2 regions of the Streptosporangium sp. NPDC002721 genome follow, and region 2 is predicted to be linked to the other one. Evidence: riboswitches for the same ligand, from Rfam matches in the RefSeq annotation. Region 2 holds a riboswitch; the other holds the start of a gene.

Region 1 (5,247 bases), on a different contig from region 2:
ACGGTGTCCCTGGCGGCCTGCTCGTTCGTGCCGTAGTGCACGGCCACCCGCGCTCCGTCCCTGGCCAGCCGCTGTGCGGTGTACCGGCCGATGCCCCGGCTGGCGCCCGTCACCAGTGCCGTCTTCCCGGTGAGACCGGACATGTTCATCACTCCTCTTCGCTGTCCCTGCGCGTACGACAGCGATCGCTGTCGTACGTCATGACAGTGCCTGCTGTCGTATGCTTTGTCAAGGCGATGCGAACCCGAGGGAGAGAGCATGCGTACCTGGGCCGCGGACGACCCGAAGGCGGGTCTCATGGAGCGCAAACGCGAAGTGATCCTCAAGGCCGCGCTGGAGGCCTTCCTCGAGGACGGCTACGCGGGCAGCTCGGTGAACCGGATCGCCGAGAGCGCCGGAGTGTCCATCAAGACGCTGTACCGGCACTTCGACAACAAGGACGACCTGTTCGTCGCGGTGATCCAGACCGCCTGCGTGGCCAATCCGGGAGCCGAGGAGCCGCCCTGGCTGGACCTGCCTCCCCTGGAGGGCCTCACCCAGGCGGGCGGTCATCACCTGCCGTTCGTCCTCTCCGCGGAGCAGCTCGCGCTCTACCGCGTCGTGACCCGGGAGGCCCCGCGCTTTCCCGAGCTCGGGAAGCGCTACCGGAGCGATGTCATCGGCAACCAGCTCGCCCAGCTCACCCGCTACTTCGACCGCTGGCCGGACAGCCTGCGTACCAAGATCCGGGACCCCCTGCGGGGCGCGCGGACCTTCGCCGCGCTGCTGCAGGCCGACCTCGTCGAGACAGCCCTCCTCGGCGGCCCGACCCCCGGTCCGGACGAGCTGTGGACCCGCGCGCACGACGCGGCGGCCGGCCTGCTGGCCCTGATCGAGGCCGACCTCATCTGAGCCCGGCGGCGGATCTCCTTCCAGTGGCCACGGCCTGTGGCATGGGGCCCGGCTTTCGCGTGACCGGGTCGGCGCCGGGACGCGCCGGTGTCAGCCGGGCAGCCACTGCGCCGTGGGCCACGACTCCCGGCGCCACGCGCTGTCCCAGAACATCCACTCGTACTCCGTGGCCTGGACGAACGCCTCGGCCATGGCCGTGCGGGTCGCGCCGTCCGCCGTGGCCGCCAGCCGGTCGGTGATCTCCCTGGCCTGCTCGACCGACTTGGCGAAGTCCGGATCGGCATAGGTGGAGATCCACGCCCGGTAAGGGTGGTCGGCCATGTCGCGGGTCTGCTTCAGAAGCGCCGCGCCGACGTCCTGGTAGACCCAGAAACACGGCAGGACGGCGGCCACGAGCACCGGGTACGGCGCGGAGAGCGCGGTGGCCTGCAGGAAGGAGGAGTAGCCCAGGCAGGTGGGCGAGGTCCGGATCTCCGAGAGATCGGCGGCGGTCAGACCGTACTCCTCGATGTAGCCCTCGTGCAGGGTCCGCTCCGCGTCCAGCGCGGCGTGCGCGCTGCGCGACCAGAACGCGGCCTCCTGGGAGTCGTCGGCCCGCACCGAGGCGGTGGCGAGCGCCTTGGAGAACGCCCCGAGATACCTGGCGTCCTGCACGATGTAGAAGGCGAACCGCCGCCGGTCGAGGGTGCCCTCGCCGAGCGCGGTGTTGAAGGGGTGCCGATGGATGGCTCGTAGCAGTGCGGCCGAACGTGCCCAGACCTCGTCGCAGAACATGACGTCCCTTCGCTAGTTCGAACTAGATCAGGTTCGACGGGTGTGCTCTCAGCCCCAGATCTTCCGGGGCACCCCGCGTCATGATCGAGAGTAACAGCCCGCTCGCCCGCCTGACAGGCCAGGTGATCTTCATCGGAGGGCCGGTTCGCACCTGGCGCCGTGTTCGTTCGCATCGCCCGAAAGTGAAACGGCCGGGTCAGCGGTGCCCGCCGTACAAAGAGACCCGCTCGTCCTTGTCGTGGTCCACCTTCTCCGCCAGGAAGAGGTCGCGCCGCCATGGCTCGTGAGCGATGTTGACGGTCCATTGCTCGTAGTACCACTGGGTGCTGTATCCGCTGAAGCGGAAGTTGGCCCGGTAACGCGCGCGCTCTCCTGGGTGGAGCAGGAACACCCGGCTGGGATGGCGGTTGGTCGGGTACGCGGCCCATACCGGGGTTCGCTCCACTTCGACCGCCGCTTCGGACAGCCGGAACCGCAGCCCGTCGAGCCGCGCCGGGAATGAATGACCGTTGACCACGCCGGTGGGTGCGTACCTGTTTTGTTCGTCGGCGAGGAGATCATGGACGATCAGCGGCGCGTCGGGCATCGGCGGCAGCTCGAACGCCGATGGGATCTCGCGTCGACGCGTGGCCTCCTCGGCGCCACGCGCCTGCTTGGTCCACCGGATCACGATCCGCTGCACGATCACCACGTCGTCCTCCATCGTGTCTGTCCGGCAAGCATGGATGATCTTTCCTGGCCACCAGCGGCGACACGCGCTTGGCCATTGACACGGAGGTCGACGGTTTTCGGTTGGGTTATGACTGTCGGCTTCACAGCCCAACCTGACATCGTGGGGGACGCAGATGTGTCGTCCGCGTCTGCGAGCAGGTCACGCACGTTCACCGACAGCTCTTCGATACCCACGCTGCCGAGGTAGGACGAGCCCTTGGGCAGGGCGTCCCACTCCTCCGGCAGCCTGCGGGACTGGGCCGGGATCCAGCAAGGGGCACAGCCTCACCGTGGCGACCGGTTCTGTCTACGCGGAGTCCACAGCGTCGTTCGAGCCAGCCTCGGCCGCTCGGCTCCCACCATGTGCGGGGAGCCGGTCAGGGTGCCACGGCATCCACTTCCGCTCAATCTCCGCCTCCAGATCGACCCCGTGATGTCGCGCCATGAGCAGGACCTGGGACAGGACATCCGCGAGCTCAGATCGAAAGTTCGACTCCAGCTCCTCCGGAGAGCAGCCCTTGTCCCTGGCCTGTCCGGAGCGCATGAGGAACGCCTGCGTCAGCTCACCGACTTCTTCCTGAAGCTTCAGCAGGAACCAGGTGTCATCCCGGATGATCCCGTGCTTGAGAGCGTAGGTGCTCGATACGGCTTCGACCTCGTCGGTGAGCTGCCTCAAGTCCATGCCGGGAGTGTAGGAGACGGGTCCGACAACGAGGTCCGGAGCAGATACCTGCAGCCGCATGAGGGGCTCGGGCCCTGGACAAGCGAAAGACCAGGTCAGCGCGTGGATGACCTGGTCTTGATCGCGCACCCTGCAGGATTCGAACCTGCGACCGTCGGATTAGAAGTCCGGTGCTCTGTCCAGCTGAGCTAAGGGTGCTCCCGCTCAATTGTGCATGATCCAGGGAGTGCCCACGTATCGGTTTTGGGTCGGTGTCGTAAGGATCACTCTGTGGATCTCCCGCTTCCCGGGGGGAGCGATCGCTCACCCGCTCCGGCTCGGGTGGGTGAGGGCCGTTCGGAAGAGGGGAACCGGGGCGGAGGGCGAGGTTTCTGGGCCGCTGACCTGGTCGGTCTTCCGTCGGGCGCGGCGGGGGTGGGCGGGGTGTTCGGAAGCGCGGGGGCTGGGAGTCCGGGCGGGGGCGGGCGGGGTGTTAGGAAGCGCGGGGGCCGGAGGTCTGGGAGGGGGAGGGTGGGGGCGGGAGGGTTTTTAGGGGGCCTGTCCGGCGGGGGCGGTGTGCCCGAATCGTTCTCCTGGGGAGGCGGGGCGGTCTAGGCTCGTATGCCATGTTCGTCACCACGATCCAAGAGGAGATTCCCCTTCTGGGCGGTGATGTTACCGACGGGGTGGTGCGGGTCGGGGACACCGTCCGGCGGCCCAGCAGGGCTTCCACGGAGTCGGTGCACGCGCTTCTGCTCCACCTGGAGCGTTCCGGGTTCGAGGGTGCTCCCCGGGCGCTGGGGGTGGACGAGCGGGGCAGGGAGGTCCTGAGCTACGTCGAGGGGGAGTCCGCGGCCAGGCCGCTGCCTCCGTACGCGCTCACCGGGGAGACGCTGGGCGCGCTGGCGCGGCTGTTGCGGGGGTTCCACGACGCGGCGGAGGGGTTCGTCCCGCCTCGGGGGGCCGTCTGGGAGGCCGGGTCCAACGACGACGCGGTCCCCGAGCTGGTCGGGCACTGTGACGTCAACCTCGACAATGTGATCTTCCGCGACGGGCGTCCCGCCGCGCTGATCGACTTCGACATGGCCCGGCCGACGACCCGGCTGTTCGACGTGGTGACCACGCTGCGCCACTGGGCGCCGATCGCCGACCCCATCGATCTGGAACCGCTCCAGCGCCGCCTCGACGTCGGTCCCCGGCTCCGGCTGTTCTGCGACGCGTACGGGCTGGTGCCCCGGGACCGCCGCCGGCTGCTGGATCTCGCCCGGCTCCGCTTCGACCGCTCCTATCACGCGATGCGGGCCAAGGCCGAGGCGCAGGGCAACGGCGGCGGGTGGGCCCGGATGTGGGCCGGTGGGGCGGGGGAGCGCATCCGGCGGGCCCGGGTGTGGCTGGAGACCCACCAGGATGAGCTCCATGAGCATCTCGTCTAGGCGGCGGAAGACCAGGGGCAGGGGAGTGGCCGAGGGGGTGGGGATGCTCGCCGGGGTCGCGATCGACGCCGTGCTCGCCGACCCCCGGCGCGGGCATCCGGTCGCGCTGTTCGGCACCGCCGCCGCCGGGGTGGAGCGGCGGGTGTACGGGGACGGCCGGGCCCGGGGCGTCCTGCACGTGGTCCTGTGCGTCGTACCGGTGGCGCTGCTCGGCCACCTCGCGACCCGGTCGCGCAACCCGGTGGTACGGGCGGCGCTGAGCGCGGCGGCGACGTGGGCGGTGATCGGCGGTACGACGCTGGGCCGCGAGGGCGTGGCCATGGCCGGGTTCCTGGAGGACGGGGATCTCGCGGGGGCGCGGGGGCGGCTGTCGCACCTGTGCGGGCGCGACCCGTCCGGGCTGGCGGAGTCCGGGCTCGCCAGGGCCACCGTCGAGTCGATCGCGGAGAACACCTCCGACGCGGTGGTGGCGCCGCTGTTCTGGGGGGCGGTGGCCGGGGTGCCCGGCCTGCTCGCGTACCGGGCCGTCAACACGCTGGACGCGATGGTCGGCCACCGGAACGCCCGCTACGAGCGCTTCGGGTGGGCCGCGGCCCGCCTCGACGACGTCGCCAACTTCGTGCCCGCCCGGATCACCGGGCTGCTCGCCGCGCTCGGCGCCCCCCTGGTGGGGGGTTCGGCGCGGCGGGCGGCGGCGGTGCTGCGCAGGGACGGCCACCGCCACCCCAGTCCCAACGCGGGCCGCTGCGAGGCCGCCTTCGCGGGCGCGCTGGACCT
Region 2 (5,247 bases):
CCGCGGCGACGACCCCGCGGCCGATGCCCCCGTCACTGTCGGCCCTGTAGTCCACCACACACCCATAGTGCCGTCTCGACCGGCCTGATCTTGGCACTTTCGTCCCGCACGTGTTGCCACTGGCCGGGCGATCCGTCCGATACTCTGCGGTCACCACACACCTGGATACGAAAGGGTGGGGCCATGTCATCCGGCGACATCGATGCATTGCTACGGGTGACCTCGCCCGACTACGTCGGCAAGAGCCATCCCGACATCGCGTTCGGCACGCTCGACGGCCCGCTGGGGCGCCTCACCCTCGCCGTGACGGGCAGGGGTGTGGTGGCCTGCAGCTACGAGGACGAGAACGTCGTCTTCGAGCGCGTCAGCAGGGAGGTCGGCACGTTCATCGGCCCCGACGCCCGGCGGCTCGACCCGGTGCGCCGGGAGCTGGACGCCTACTTCTCCGCCCGGCTCCGCGCCTTCACCATCGCCGTCGACCTGCGCCTGGCCACCCAGTTCTCCAGGACCGTGCTGCAGATGATGCTCGCGGTGCCGTACGGGACGGTGACGACCTACCTGGAGATCGCCGAGCGGATCGGCAGGCCGCGCGCGCTGCGCGCCGTCGGCAACGCGCTGGGCAGCAACCCGGTGTGCGTCATCGTGCCGTGCCACCGGGTGGTCGAGAGCGAGGCCGTCCTCGGCGGGTACGCCGGGGGCCCGGCCGCCAAGGAACGCCTGCTGCGCATCGAGTCCGCCGCCCTGCTCCGCGGCCCCGGCGGCGCGTAGGCCTCTTCCGCGCCAGGAAACTGTCAGGAGCGGCGCCGGAGCGCGCCGAGCCCCAAGGTGACGAGACCCGCGACGAGGAACGCGCCGACGGACGCGCTCATCCACGGCTGCGGGACGAAGCCGAGCGCGTCGCGGGCCCCCTGCCAGAACGAGGTCCACCACGCGAGTTGCGAGCCGGCCGGCAGCGCGGCGAGCATCCACCAGGTCACGAAGCCCAGCACCCACGGAAGCACCATGAGCGGGCGCGAGGGTGCGGTCTCCGAGGTGTCCCAGCGCCTGTCGCCGCCGAGCAGGAAGTAGTCCACGGCGAGCACCGCGAACATCGGCACGAAGACCGCCCCGATGAGGCCGAGGAAGCCGGTGTAGGTGTCGGCGCTGACGAAGATCGCGAGCAGGGTGACCAGCGCGCCGATGACCGCGGAGATGACCCGGCGGTCCAGCCTGGGCAGCAGGTTCTGCAGCGACATCGCGGTGGAGTAGACGTTCACGAACGACTGGTCGGTCTCGCGCAGCACCAGGATGCCGAAGAACAGCGGGCCGAGGGCCGCGGCCACGAACGGGTCCCAGACCTGGTTCGGGTCGTTGCCGACCAGCGCGAGCGCCGCGATGCCGAGGGTGAGGCAGGCCACCTGGGCGATCGTGTAGCCGCCGACGACCCCGGTGAAGGCGGCCCGGCCCGAGCGGGAGAAGCGGGCGAAGTCCGCCGCGACCGGCACCCACGAGACCGACAGCGCGATCACGTAGTCGACCGAGGGGGCGAACGCCTCCCAGGACCCGCCGCCGATCGCCGGTCCCCGCTGGAACAGGGCGACCATGAACCAGATCATCGAGATCACCACGCCGGCGGTGACGTACCTGCGGAGCAGGCGGACCGCTCCCAGCGGCCGGATGGTCAGCGCGGTGGTGATCACCCCCGCGACCACCACCCAGACCGCGTAGGGCACCTCGACGCCGAACGACCCGGCGATGGCCTGGGCCCCCTGGGCGATGACCCACAGCTCGAAGGCCCCCCAGCCCAGCATCTGGACGATGTTCAGCACGGTCGGCAGGTAGGAGAGCCTGGCCCCGAACAGCCCGCGCAGCAGGACCATCGCCGGAGCGCCGGTCCGCTGCCCGGGAATCGCGGCCAGGCCGACCATCGCGGTGCCGATGACGCTGCCCACGACGGCGGCCAGGATCGCGGCCACGAAGCTCAGCGGCCGGTCCCCGAGCGGGTTGATCAGCGTGATCGCGCCGGAGAACCCGAGCAGGCTCACCCCCAGGTTGGCCCAGAGCGCGCCCTGGTCGAGCACGCCGAGGGCCTTGGGGGGAGCCTCACCGAGGGTGAGGGGCGCCTCGACCGCCCCGGGGCTCCCGGAGTCGCCGGAACCCTTGGAATCAACGGTGGCAGACGTCATCACGCACACTCCCTACGCCGGCATTACCCGGACAGGTTCATGCGGTCGGCGGTGCGTCCGAGGGTCAAAGACCCTCCGCGTGGTTCCGCCCTCTCAGCCCGGTCACGCCCGAGCTCCCGCGGTAGACATTCGCCCTGATTATGCCATCCATTCCTTTCTTGGCAAGGGCCCTCTCGTCTTGGCGAGGACCTCCTCGCGCGCCGCACGGCCCCCGTCCACGGGCGCCCCGGCCGGCGGTGCCGCCGCCGAGGACGTCCCCTCACGCGGTCCGGACGGCTCAGGCGACGAAGGGGTCCTGGCCGCTCTCGGCGACCATCGGACGCCCCGCGCCGTCCCAGGACTGCATGCCGCCGCCGACGTTGATCGCGTCCCAGCCGACGTGGTTGAGCCAGGCGGCGGCGTTCGCGGAACGGCCGCCGACCCGGCAGATCACGTAGACGGGCGCCCCCTTGGGCACCTCGTCGACCCGGGACTGCAGCTCGCCCAGCGGGATGTGGACGGCACCGGGCGCGTGCCCGGCACGCCACTCGTCGTTCTCTCGTACGTCGAGCAGGAACGCGTCATCCGGCACGGCCTGTGCCTCGACCTCAGGAACACTCATGCGCCCATTGTTTCCAACTCCTCCACCGGATGGAGCGCAAAGCCCCGTGGATGCCCTCATCCGGACCTTCAATTTCCCCTGATAGGGGGCTAATTCGGTACGTCCGCCCCTACCAGATCGCCCGGCTCGGGCGGCCGTACGACGGCGAGGTCAGGGCACGTCCCAGAAGGCGAGTTCGTGGGCCATTCCCTCGGTGAACAGCTTCCCCGCCCTGTCCGGGTCCGGCGCCGCCTCGTCGATCATCACCGCGATGCGCCCGGTCAGCTCGGCGAAGGCCGGGTGGGCGTAGGTGTCGATCCAGGCCCGGTAGCGGGGCTCGTCCGGCGGGTTCTCCGCCAGCGCGCGGCCGAGCGTGGAGTAGCCCCACATGCAGGGGTAGAGCGCGGCCAGGCCGTCGGCGTAGACGGCCGCGGAGTCGAGCAGGAACGAGGTGTACGCCGCGCAGGCCGGGCCCTTCCTCGCCCCGCCGAGGTCGGCGCCGAACTCGGCCGACAGCGACCGGTGCAGGCTCAGCTCCTCGTGGAAGGTGGCGTGCGCCAGGTCCACCAGGTCGCCCAGATGCCCGTCAGGGGCCTGCCAGGCGAGCCGCGAGAAGACGCGGACGTAGTCGAGCAGGAACAGGTAGTCCTGCTCCAGCCACGACCGGAACACCGGCTCGGGCAGGTCCCCCCGCGCGATGCCCGCGACCGTCGGGTGGGCGAGCTGCGCCTCGACGAGCGGGCGGCCGATGGCGTGGAGTTCCTCAGAAACGCTCATGGGTCGGAGATTGTGTCAGGTCAGGGTGGCGGCCCCGAAGGAGACGCCGAAGCGCTTGCACCAGATGGTGACGGACCTCAGGCTGTCGAGGTCGGCCCCGGCGGGGACGGCGTAGTTGGCGTTGCCCCTGTTGCCCTTCAGCTCGCCGAGTTCGAGGTGCTCGCCGTCGTCCAGGTTGAACCATCCGGCCCTGCCCTCCTTGACGGGCTGGTCACTGAGCCAGACCCGCAGGTCCGGGCCGTCGGAGGTGTCCAGGTTCTCGATCCGCAGGACCCGGCTCCCGTCGGGCAGCTCCAGCATCCTCGCCCTGCCCTCGGTCTCGTGCTCGTGGGAGACGAACGTGCCCGTGGCCAGGACCTTCGGCTCCCGGGCGGGCGTGGTCGGCGCGGCGGGGGTGGCGGACGCGGCGGGCTCCGTGGTTCCGGTGGCCTCCGGGCCGGGGGACGCCGGGGACGCCGGGGACGCCGCTACGGCGGGCAGCGCCTCGTTCACCTCGACGGTGGTGAACAGGCGCCACGGCTGGAACAGATACAGCGCGACACCCAGCGCGACGGCGCCGAACGCCAGGACGCCCCAGGTGACGGGATGTCGGAGCAACCTCTTGACTCTCATCGGATACCTCCGGCCTCCGGTGACGGGGGGACGTCGAGATCTCTCTGGTCTCGGTGCCGACGCTACCGGCGACACCGTCCTCGATCGCTTACGGAGTGCTTACGACCGCGAGACGACCTTGAGACGACCTTGAGATGACCGCGAAGCACCGGTGAGGCGACCGTGAAGCGCCCGCGACGTAGTGTCGAACGATGACGACGATCGCTGAGGAAGTGCTCCTGCTCGCGTACGACGAGAAGGAGGGCAGGCAACTCATCAGCTCCACCGAGCTGGACGCCGCGCTCGGCGGCGCCCTGCTGGCGGAACTGACCGTCAACGGCCGGATCGACCTCGCGGACAAGAAAGTCGCCGTTCTCGACGCGACCCCGGTCGGGGACGAGGAGCTCGACGCGGCGCTGGCCAGGATCGCGGCGGAGTCCAAGGCGCGCAAGCCCGAGTGGTGGGTGCAGCGGCTCCACTCCGGCAAGCTCCGCAGGCGCCTGCTGTCCCGCCTGGCGGAGCGGGGCGTGCTGGACGAGGAGCGGCACAAGATCCTGGGGATCTTCCCGAGCACCCGCTACCCCGAGCGCGAGCCGGGCGTCGAGCTGGAGATCCGCCGGCGGGTCCAGGACGTGCTGTCCGGTGCCACCCCCGACGAGCGGGCCGCGGTGTTGATCGCGATCCTGCACGCGGCCAAGATCGACCGTAAGGCGTTCCCCGGCGCGAGCAAGGAGCGGATCAAGGAGATCACCGAGGGCGAGTGGGCCGGCAAGGCGGTCGCCCAGACCATCGCCGCCGTCAACGCCGCCGTCATGGCGGCCGTGATAGGCGGGGCCGTCGCCGGCGCCAGTGCGGGCGGCAGCGGCTGAGACCCGCGGGCCCTCGCCGGGCGGGCGCTGTCACGAGCACGCCCGTCGGACAGGCACCGTCACAAGGCGCCCGCCGGACAGGCTGTCACAAGGGCCCTCGCCGGGCGGGCGCTGTCACAAGCACGTCAGGTCCCGCGCTCGTCCCTCACTCCGAGGTGAACCCGTCCCTCGCTCCGGGGTGAAGGAGCCAGGCCGGAGAAGCCGGGCCGAAGGGGCAGGGCCGGCGGGAAGGTCGGGCGAGAGGGCTCGCCCCGGCCCGAGGGCC

The links. A riboswitch is a leader RNA that binds a small molecule or an ion and turns the genes downstream of it on or off. The one in region 2 is predicted to bind thiamine pyrophosphate.
Region 1: linked by a shared signal. The riboswitch ahead of ACFYWM_RS17365 (TenA family protein) and the one ahead of ACFYWM_RS05995 (purine-cytosine permease family protein) in region 2 are both predicted to bind thiamine pyrophosphate.

What each region holds. Positions count from the first base shown of each region.
Region 1 covers NZ_JBIAQI010000011.1:112,260-117,506, reverse strand. The annotation lists gene ACFYWM_RS17375 (SDR family oxidoreductase) at 1-143, opposite strand, end outside; gene ACFYWM_RS17370 (TetR/AcrR family transcriptional regulator) at 259-891, shown strand; gene ACFYWM_RS17365 (TenA family protein) at 982-1,665, opposite strand; TPP riboswitch at 1,653-1,751, opposite strand; gene ACFYWM_RS17360 (hypothetical protein) at 1,862-2,356, opposite strand; gene ACFYWM_RS17355 (MazG nucleotide pyrophosphohydrolase domain-containing protein) at 2,684-3,058, opposite strand; tRNA gene ACFYWM_RS17350 (tRNA-Arg) at 3,183-3,256, opposite strand; gene ACFYWM_RS17345 (phosphotransferase enzyme family protein) at 3,664-4,470, shown strand; gene ACFYWM_RS17340 (cobalamin biosynthesis protein) at 4,454-5,247, shown strand, end outside.
Region 2 covers NZ_JBIAQI010000003.1:390,933-396,179, reverse strand. The annotation lists gene ACFYWM_RS06005 (PAS domain S-box protein) at 1-58, opposite strand, end outside; gene ACFYWM_RS06000 (methylated-DNA--[protein]-cysteine S-methyltransferase) at 184-768, shown strand; gene ACFYWM_RS05995 (purine-cytosine permease family protein) at 792-2,165, opposite strand; TPP riboswitch at 2,157-2,295, opposite strand; gene ACFYWM_RS05990 (rhodanese-like domain-containing protein) at 2,443-2,766, opposite strand; gene ACFYWM_RS05985 (TenA family protein) at 2,917-3,522, opposite strand; gene ACFYWM_RS05980 (DM13 domain-containing protein) at 3,538-4,134, opposite strand; gene ACFYWM_RS05975 (GPP34 family phosphoprotein) at 4,326-4,982, shown strand.